2 regions of the Neorhizobium sp. T7_12 genome follow, and region 1 is predicted to be linked to the other one. Evidence: riboswitches for the same ligand, from Rfam matches in the RefSeq annotation. Region 1 holds a riboswitch; the other holds the start of a gene.

Region 1 (4,458 bases):
CGGCATTCTCTGACCGCTGGACAAACGAAACCCGCCCGGGTTCGATACCGGACGGGTGGGATAATGCCTGCCGGGCGCTCTTAGAAATAAGGCGAATAGCAGGTTTGGCGCGGGCCGTAGTTCGGCTGGAACGAGTTCGAATAGGCGTCGTAGGAACGGTAGCGATCGGTGCACCATTCATAGTGGCGCGGATTGATATCGTCGCCACCGCCATAGGCCGGAGCAGGCTCGGCGTAACGCGGCTGGGAGGCAATGGCGCCGCCGATCAGGGCGCCGGCACCGAATGCCGCCAGCGGGAACCAGTAGCCGTTATGGCGGCGATAACCCGGACGGTAGTCGCGATAACCGCGATGCCCGCCATACCAACCGCCGCCATGGCGACGGTACTGCACGAGGGTCACGTCGGTGTCGGCGCTGGTTTCGATCCCGGCGGCCGGAGCGGACGGCAGCGGCATCGCCTGAGCCGGCATCAGAGAGCCGGCGAGAACGGCAGCGGAGATGCCCGCAACCGCGATCTTCTTCAAAAGAGTCATGTTAGGTCCCCAGATCCCTTGTCTATGTTTCAATTTTCGACAGCCAATTATTTCAGTATGCAGTGAATTTCAATTTTGCCGCAACCTTAGGAAGTTCATCCTGAATGCGCAATTAACGTGCGCCGCGACGAAGCAAGCCCGGCCGCTGACATATGCCGCGACCGGGCTTGGCGTAGAGGTGGCCAACGCTTGCTTATCTGTAAGGCGAGATGCAGCGTGCCCGCACGCCGGCGCGCGGCGCATAGGTATCGTCCCAGGCCCGATAGCTGCGATAACGGCTTTCACACCAGGCGACGTGACGGCTCGAATAGCCGCCCCGGTCGGCCTGTATGGCACCACCGATGATGGCACCGGCGCCGAAGGCGGCGAGCGGGAACCAGAACCCGTTGTAGTAACGGTAGCCGGGCCGGCGATCGCGATAACCGCGGTGGCCGCGATACCAGCCATAGCGGTCACGCCGGAAGTCGCGACGGTACTGGACATTGGTGACATCGCCGGCGGCCGAAATGCCTGACGGGGGAGCCGGCATCTGAATGGCCTGCGCTGGCACAAGCCCGGCAAAGGTGGTCGCGATGGCAACCGCCGCCGCAGTCAGACGTAGACGAAAGGCGTTCATGCGGTGTGTTTCCTCATTCTGATTTTTAATCGGAAAACAACGCCAGACGCAGGTTTCGGTTCCTGAAGACGTACCCGGCACCGATCACCGCAGATCACGAATTGGCGATCAGGCGACGATCGAGAGTTGCGCCTGGTCGCCCTGCAGCCGGTTGACCATGAAGTTCGAATACCATTCGACGAACTGCATGACGCCGCCTTCGTGGAGTGGCGAATAGGGACCCGGCTCATAAGCGGGCGAGCGGATGCCGAAGGCGTTTTCCTCGACGATCTGGCGGTCCTGGTCGTTGGTCATGTTCCAGACATGGGTCAGTTCTTCGAGATTGTAGTCGACGCCCTCGACCGCATCCTTGTGGACCAGCCATTTTGTGGTGACCGCCGTTTCCTCCGGCCCCAGCGGGGTGACGCGGAACGAAATCGCATGGTCGCCGAGAATGTGGTTCCAGCTGCTCGGATAGTGGAAGAGCAGCATGGTGCCGATCGAGTTGATCGTCACGTCCTCGGAGAGTTTGCGCTGCACGGCGTTGCGGCCGCTCATCGTATAACTCTCGGCATCCTCGATCAGCGGCATGCGCGCGACGCGGAACTGGCCGGTTTCGTCCATGCGGAACTCGCTCGGCAACCCAGCCTCCTCGCAACGCTGCCAATGGGCGGCGATGACCGGATCGTCCTTGGCACCCTGGACGCCGGTCGCGGTGGGCGATTCCGGATAGGTGCGGCAGAGCTCCGGATGGTTGGCGGCGCAGTGGTAGCACTCGCGGTTGTTTTCCCAGACGAGCTTCCAATTGCCCTTCTCGATGATCGTCGACTGGTGCGCGACCTTGGCTTCCGAGAGGCGATGCGGGGCCATATAGGGCTCGATCGCCGCACGAACCGGCGCGAAATCCGGCGCCTCGTTGGCAAGGCAGATGAAGATAAAGCCCGCCACGCTTTCGCAATGGACCTTCTTCATGCTGAACTGGGTCTTGTCGAAGTCCTGGCCCATCTGGCGGCCGACCAGAAGCGAGCCGTCCAGCTCGTAGGTCCATTGGTGGTAGGGACAGACGAGCCGGACCGCCGAGCCATGCTCCTTGGTGCAGACGCGGCTGCCGCGATGGCGGCAGGTATTGTGCAGCGCCCGGATCTGGTTGTCGCGGCCGCGCACGACGACGACCGGATAATCGCCGATCTGCAGGGTGAAATAGGCTCCGGCCTTGGGCAGCTCGCAATCATGCCCGACGAACAGCCAGTCGCGATACCAGATCATTTCCAGATCGAGCTTGAAATAGGCGGGATCGGTATAGAAGGGCTGTTCGAGGCTGAAGCCTTCACGGCGGTTCTTAAGCTGCCGCAGGGCTTGATTGCGAATTTCCATATTATCTTCCTCGTCAATGTGGACAGCGGAAGGACATGGAAATGCCGGCCGGCCTCAAGGCCCACCCAACACCCTGTCCCGAACGCCCGCCGCGTCCGGTCGTCATTTTTGATCCCGAGGCTGGTTTCCGGGCTCAGGAGCTTGTCCCGTTCAGGGGACCGGCTCGGCGCCTTCCCGGGTGGCCCTTGCGGCTCTTTCCCAGTGGCTCATGCCGTGCCTTATTGCTCCACCACCGTTGCGGGGGCAGCGCCAGATTAGGGTTTCTAAAGACCCTGCCGGCTTCCCAATTCTCCGCCTTCCCTAGTCAGGCGGCACCTCGAGATCGAGGCGGATATAATCATCGAGCGAGCGTGTCGCATAGGCGACATTGCGACATCGGCAACCGCGTTGGCGACAGCGGCGAAACGGCCCAAAATGCAACACTCCAGCCACGCGAAAGCGAAACCTGTCATTAAGGGATAAGCCATAAAATCCCGGCGTGAATGGGAGCGATGCCACCGTGCAGGCCAAGGGAAAGATCCGTTACTACAAAGCCCCTCCACCACCGCCTCCGGCGCCGGTGGTAGTGAAGACTGCTTCCCATTCCGAATTCCTCCGGACGGGGCGCAGCTCCCGCTACAATCCGGTCTGGCTGCCGGAAGAGCGCCGCTATCTCACCCATAACGAAGTCGCCGAGCGCACGGGCAAAAGGCTCGAGGCAGCTGGGGAAACGAGCCACAACCGGATCAACTCCTTCCATCGCTCGATCAACTTTCCGAAGATCATCTTCCACCACACGCTCGATGAACGGCCGCATCTCGGCTATTGCCATGTCACGGCGGCAAGGACGTTTCTTCCACGCGGCGGCCCGGTGAGCTGGTCGTTCTATATCGCCAACTTCTTCTCCAAGATCGGCGAGGAAGAAACGTTCTTCGAGCATATCAGCCCGGCCAATTCGCGCATGTATTTTGCCGTTGCGGTCGAACGCGAGGCGGGTCAACCGCTGCAGATCAACCGCACGATCCGCAAGAACGGCCTTCTGTTCCAGACCAACGATCCGATGGAAGCCATCAAGAACGTGCTGATGCTCGGCACTTCCAACGAAATGCTCCGCGAGATCATCAAAAAGCTTTGAAGACGCCCGGGTCCGCGTTATTGACGGGCGGATATGACGGCTCAAATCATCGACATCACCCGGGATCACGACGGCGCACTTGCCCAAGCCTGCACCATCCTTGCGGACGGCCTTCCCGTGGCGATCCCGACCGAGACGGTCTACGGACTTGCAGCCGACGCCACCAATCCCGCCGCCATCACCCGCATCTACGAGACCAAGGGCCGGCCGCGCTTCAACCCGCTGATCTGCCACATGTCGGATCTCGACATGGCCGAGCGCTATGCCGACTTCGATCCGATCTCGCGAAAGCTTGCCGAAGCCTTCTGGCCTGGGCCCCTTACCCTGATCCTTCCCCTGAAGCCCGAAAGCGGCATCCATGCACTGGCGACGGCCGGGCTCGATATGGTCGGCATCCGGCTTCCCAAGGGCTTTGCTTCCGAGCTCATCCGCGCCTTCGGAAAGCCACTCGCGGCCCCCAGCGCCAATACGTCCGGCAAGGTGAGCCCGACCAGCGCGCGCCACGTGGCCGACGACCTGGGCGAGAAGCTGGCGTTGATCATCGACGGCGGTGCGGCTCCGGTCGGTGTCGAATCGACCATCGTTCGCGTCGAGAACGGCGTGATCCGGCTGCTGAGACCGGGCGGGGTAGCCGCGGAAGAGATCGAGAAGGCAACCGGTCTTGCGGTGATCCGGCCTGAGGGACCGGTGACGATCATCGAGGCTCCCGGCATGCTGGCCTCTCATTATGCGCCGGGTGCAGCGGTGAGGCTCAACGCCGACCATGTCGAGGCCGGCGAGGCGTTGATCCGGCTCGGCTCCGCTCCAGTGAAGGGAATGGAACTCGCCGCGGCGGTTTTTGA
Region 2 (4,458 bases), on a different contig from region 1:
GGCCTCAGCCTAGTCATCTCCCAGCGCGGCGCGATGTTCTTCACCGACACGTTCGTGAATTACAATCCATCCGCGCAGGAGATCGCCGAGATCACCATTCTGGCGGCAGAGGAAATCCGCCGGTTCGGCATCGCCCCGAAGGCGGCGCTGATCTGCCACTCGAATTTCGGCTCGCGCGATTCGGAAAGCGCCCAGAAGATGCGGGCTGCCCTGAAGCTGGTCCGCCAGCGGGCGCCGGAGCTGGAAGTGGACGGCGAAATGCAGGGGGGCTCGGCATTGTCGGAAACACTGCGCAAGCGGGCCATGCCGGACAGTTCGCTGACCGGCGAAGCCAACCTGCTGGTTTTCCCGAATCTCGATGCGGCAAACATCTCGCTCGGTCTGGTCCGCAACCTCACGGACGCTCTGCATGTCGGCCCGATTCTTCTCGGGGCGGCCCAGCCGGCGCATATCCTGTCGTCCTCGGTGACGTCTCGCGGCGTGGTGAACATGGCGGCGCTCGCCGTCGTGGAAGCCTCGCAGCCAAATCTGCAGATTCAATCCTGAGTTGCCATCTTCTCGTGCTTTGGCGCGAGCGCCGTTCGGGGGCCCGAACGGCGCTTGGGATCGATTTCACCGTGCGGTGATCGCGGCTTTATGAGATTATCAACCGGCACGTTCCATGATGCCATCTCCCATTAGGAGAGGATGCCGGAATTGCCGATACCGCTTCGCGGCCTGCTGACCATACCGCTCTTGCTTCTGCCTGCCGCAGCGCTGGCGGGGGACCCTGCCGTTTGTGCAGCCCTTTACCGGAAACTTGGAAACAGCCCGCAGATCATCGGCAACACGTCTGCGGCGCGCAGCTACGCCCAGCAGCTTGGCGAATACAATACCGATATCCGGGAATTGCGGGTCGACATGCGCCGAGCCGGCTGCGGCAATGGCAGCGTCGTGGTTCTGGGTGGCCCGAATGCCGAGGTCTGCGGCCAGATGCGGGATGCGCTGGAAAGAATGGAGCAGAGCCGCGACGCGCTGGCGGCGGAACGGAACAGTTCGCGGCAGATGATCCTGCCCTCGGAAGAGCGGAATGCCATTCTCGCCGCCATTCGCGAACAGCGCTGCATCCCCTCCTTCGAGCCGCTGCCGCCTGTTGTCGACGACCGCCGAAAGGTGCCGGGCATCGAACTTCCGAGAGAAGAGCAACCCTATTCCGGGATTACCAAACTGCAGACCCGCCCGCAAAAGCCGCAGGCCGCGCTCCAGCCGCCGGTGCTCACGCCGCCGCCGGAGCGGCCATACGATCCAAACAAGAAGGTGCGCACTGTCGGGCCGGCTTTCCTGCCCGAAGCGGATATCGACCTCAGCAATCCGAAATCGGCAGGACCGCAGCCGCAGCAGTGATCAGCGGTTCTCCCAGCGATCCTGGAAGATCAGCTCATCCAGGGCCAACCTCTGGCGCCAGCCCTTGAGCGCCAATTCCGGCTCGGCGTAGAGCCGGTCGGTATAACCAAGGCACAGCCAGGCGACGATCTCGACGCAGTCGGGAATGCCCAGCAGTGCACGCACGTCCTCCTCGCGAAAAATGCTGACCCAACCGACACCGACGCCCTCGGCTCTTGCCGCAAGCCACAGGTTCTGCACGGCGCAGACGGTCGAATAGACGTCCATGCGCGGATTGTGGGTGCGGCCGAGCACGACCGGGCCGGCACGATCCGGATCGCAGGTGACGCAGATCGACAGCGGCGCCTTGACGATGCCTTCGAGCTTGAGGCTGCGGTAGAGGTCGCGGCTTTCCTCGGCAAACATCTCCACGGCCTCGTCATTGGCACGCGAAAAGGCAGCCCGGGCGGCCTCCCGTACCGCCTGATCGCGGATGAGGATGAAATTCCAGGGCTGCATGAAGCCGACCGAGGGTGCCGAATGCGCGGCGCCAAGCAGCCGCCTTACCAGGTCGTCCGGCAGCGGATCGGGCAGGAACTGGTCGCGCACGTCGCGGCGCGTCTCGATCGCCCGGTAGACGGCCGCACGCTCGGCCTTCGAAAATTCACCGGCAGGCAGCAAGGCATGCGCGAAAGGATCAGGCTGCATCGTTTGTCCCCAACAATGCCGTCGCTCCCCTGCCTTTCAGAAGCAAGGAGAGGTCCGAAACCTTTCCGCCGTCCGCGCGGGCTGGTCTATCTTGTCAGGCCGGTCTTCTGACTTGGCTTCATCCGCCTCAACCGCCGCCTTCCCGGTTTCCCAGTGGCTTTCATATCCTGCGGCCGAGCGTCCACCTCACAGCGTTGGGCACGTTCCGGTTCCACCCCGGATTCCCGATTCTCCGGCTTGTCGCCGGCACCTGACAGGATCGGTTATGCCCTTACGCTATCCTCCGCGCAAGGCACTCATGCGACGGGGAAATAGCGCACATAGGCAAACTCATCGCCATCCGGCGACCAGTTCGGCGAATTCATCGTGCCCTGCCCGCCGAAAAGCTCGAACAGCGTTTCGACATTGCCGCCGTCCATGTCCATGAGCCTGACGCGGACGTCGAGATCGCGCGGGTGGTCGAAGACATCGGCGTCGTAGGAGACAAAGACGATCTTGTCACCCTTCGGTGACGGATGCGGGAACCAGTCGCCGTAACCGCCATCGGTGATCCGCTCGGCCACGCCGCCGGCGGCCGGAACCCGCCAGATCTGCGTCAATCCGGTGCGGCTGGAATTGAAATAGATCCATTTTCCATCCGGCGAAAAATCCGGCCCGTCGTTGCGGCCCTCGCCGAAGGTCAGCCGCGTCTCTGCGCCACCTTCGATGCCGATCGTATAGATGTCGAACTCGTCGCCGCGGATGCCGCAATGGGCGAAGCTTTTTCCGTCCGGCGACCAGCCATGCCAGTAGGACGGCAGGTTTTGGGTCACCAGCCGCGGCACGCCGCCGCCTGCGGGAAGGACATAGATCGCCGACTTGCCGAACTCTACCTTGTCGGAAATGGCGATCAGCGAACCGTCCGGCGAAATGCCGTGGTCGTTGTTGCATTGGCGGGCAAAGCCGCTATCGACCAGTTCCGGTCCATCATCACCCTCCGGTGACAGACGATAAATCAGCCCCTCGCTGTTGAGCATCAGGTAGCGCCCGTCGGGCGACCAGTTGGGCGCCTCGAACAGGGCTTCCGTCTGCCAGACCACCCGCATCATCCTCGTCCGGATATTGAAGATCTCGACCGAGCTGCGCAGGGCCATGATCCTCTCCTACCGATCGCGGAAACGGTTGGTGATCGGATAACGCCGATCGCGGCCGAAGTTCTTCTTGGTGATCTTGACGCCCGGCGCCGATTGGCGCCGCTTGTATTCGGCGAGATAGAGCAGGTGCTCGATCCGGTGAACGGTTGCGATGTCGTGGCCGCGGGCAACGATCTCCTCGGTCCCCATTTCCAGCTCGACCAGGCATTCGAGGATATCGTCGAGCACCGGATAGGGCGGCAGCGAATCCTGGTCGGTCTGGTTGGGTCTGAGTTCCGCGGACGGAGCCTTGGAGATGATGTTCTTCGGGATCACCTCGCCGCTCGGGCCAAGAGCCGTCGGCGGCAGGTGCTCGTTGCGCCAGGCGGCCAGCGCATAGACCTGCATCTTGTAGAGGTCCTTGATCGGGTTGAAGCCGCCATTCATGTCGCCGTAGAGAGTCGCGTAGCCGACCGACATTTCCGACTTGTTGCCGGTCGTCACCACCATCGAGCCGAACTTGTTCGAGATCGCCATCAGGATCGTGCCGCGCGCGCGGCTCTGGAGGTTCTCCTCGGTGATCCCCTCCTCGGTTCCTTCGAACAGGTCGGCCAGCGCCGACGAAAAACCGTCCACCGGCTCGGCGATCTGCACGATGTCGTAGCGGCAGCCGAGCGCCTTGGCGCAATCGGCCGCGTCCTTCAGCGAATCCTCGGAGGTGTAGCGGTAGGGCAGCATCACCGTGCGCACCCTCTCCTCGCCCAGCGCATCGACGGCGATCGCCGCGCAGATGGCACTGTCGATGCCACCGGAGAGGCCGAGCACGACCGACTTGAAGCCGTTCTTGTTGACGTAGTCGCGGAAGCCCAGAAGGCAGGCGCGATAGTCCGCCTCCTCCTTTTCCGGAATGCGGGCCATCGGCCCGCGGGCGCAATGCCAGGTCTCGCCAATCCGTCTCCATTCGGTGACGGCGACGGCCGGCTCGAACTGGCTCATCTGGAAGGCGAGCGACTTGTCGGTGTTGAAGCCGAAGCTTGCGCCGTCGAAGACCAGTTCGTCCTGGCCGCCGAGCTGGGCAGCATAGATCATCGGTAGGCCGGTCTCGATCACCTGCTTCAGAACGACCTGATGGCGGATGTCGACCTTGCCGCGAAAATAGGGCGAGCCGTTCGGCACGAGCAGGATTTCCGCCCCGCTCTCCGAGAGCGTCTCGCAGACGCCGAGATCGCCCCAGATATCCTCGCAAATCGGGATGCCGAGCCGGACGCCGCGGAAA

Evidence for each region. Region 1 has a riboswitch for cobalamin ahead of C5J26_RS12400 (aromatic ring-hydroxylating dioxygenase subunit alpha). Riboswitches for the same ligand answer to the same signal wherever they lie in the genome.
Region 2: another riboswitch for cobalamin. It lies ahead of bluB (5,6-dimethylbenzimidazole synthase); the one in region 1 lies ahead of C5J26_RS12400 (aromatic ring-hydroxylating dioxygenase subunit alpha).

What each region holds. Positions count from the first base shown of each region.
Region 1 covers NZ_PVBK01000004.1:170,626-175,083, forward strand. Annotated here, with positions in the region: gene C5J26_RS12385 (transporter) at 1-13, shown strand, start outside; gene C5J26_RS12390 (BA14K family protein) at 81-533, opposite strand; gene C5J26_RS12395 (BA14K family protein) at 727-1,149, opposite strand; gene C5J26_RS12400 (aromatic ring-hydroxylating dioxygenase subunit alpha) at 1,258-2,502, opposite strand; cobalamin riboswitch at 2,603-2,836, opposite strand; gene C5J26_RS12405 (DUF6656 family protein) at 3,002-3,616, shown strand; gene C5J26_RS12410 (L-threonylcarbamoyladenylate synthase) at 3,650-4,458, shown strand, end outside.
Region 2 covers NZ_PVBK01000002.1:512,740-517,197, reverse strand. Annotated here, with positions in the region: gene C5J26_RS08520 (NADP-dependent malic enzyme) at 1-546, shown strand, start outside; gene C5J26_RS08515 (hypothetical protein) at 688-1,383, shown strand; gene bluB (5,6-dimethylbenzimidazole synthase) at 1,384-2,070, opposite strand; cobalamin riboswitch at 2,150-2,339, opposite strand; gene C5J26_RS08505 (TolB family protein) at 2,367-3,197, opposite strand; gene C5J26_RS08500 (NAD+ synthase) at 3,213-4,458, opposite strand, start outside.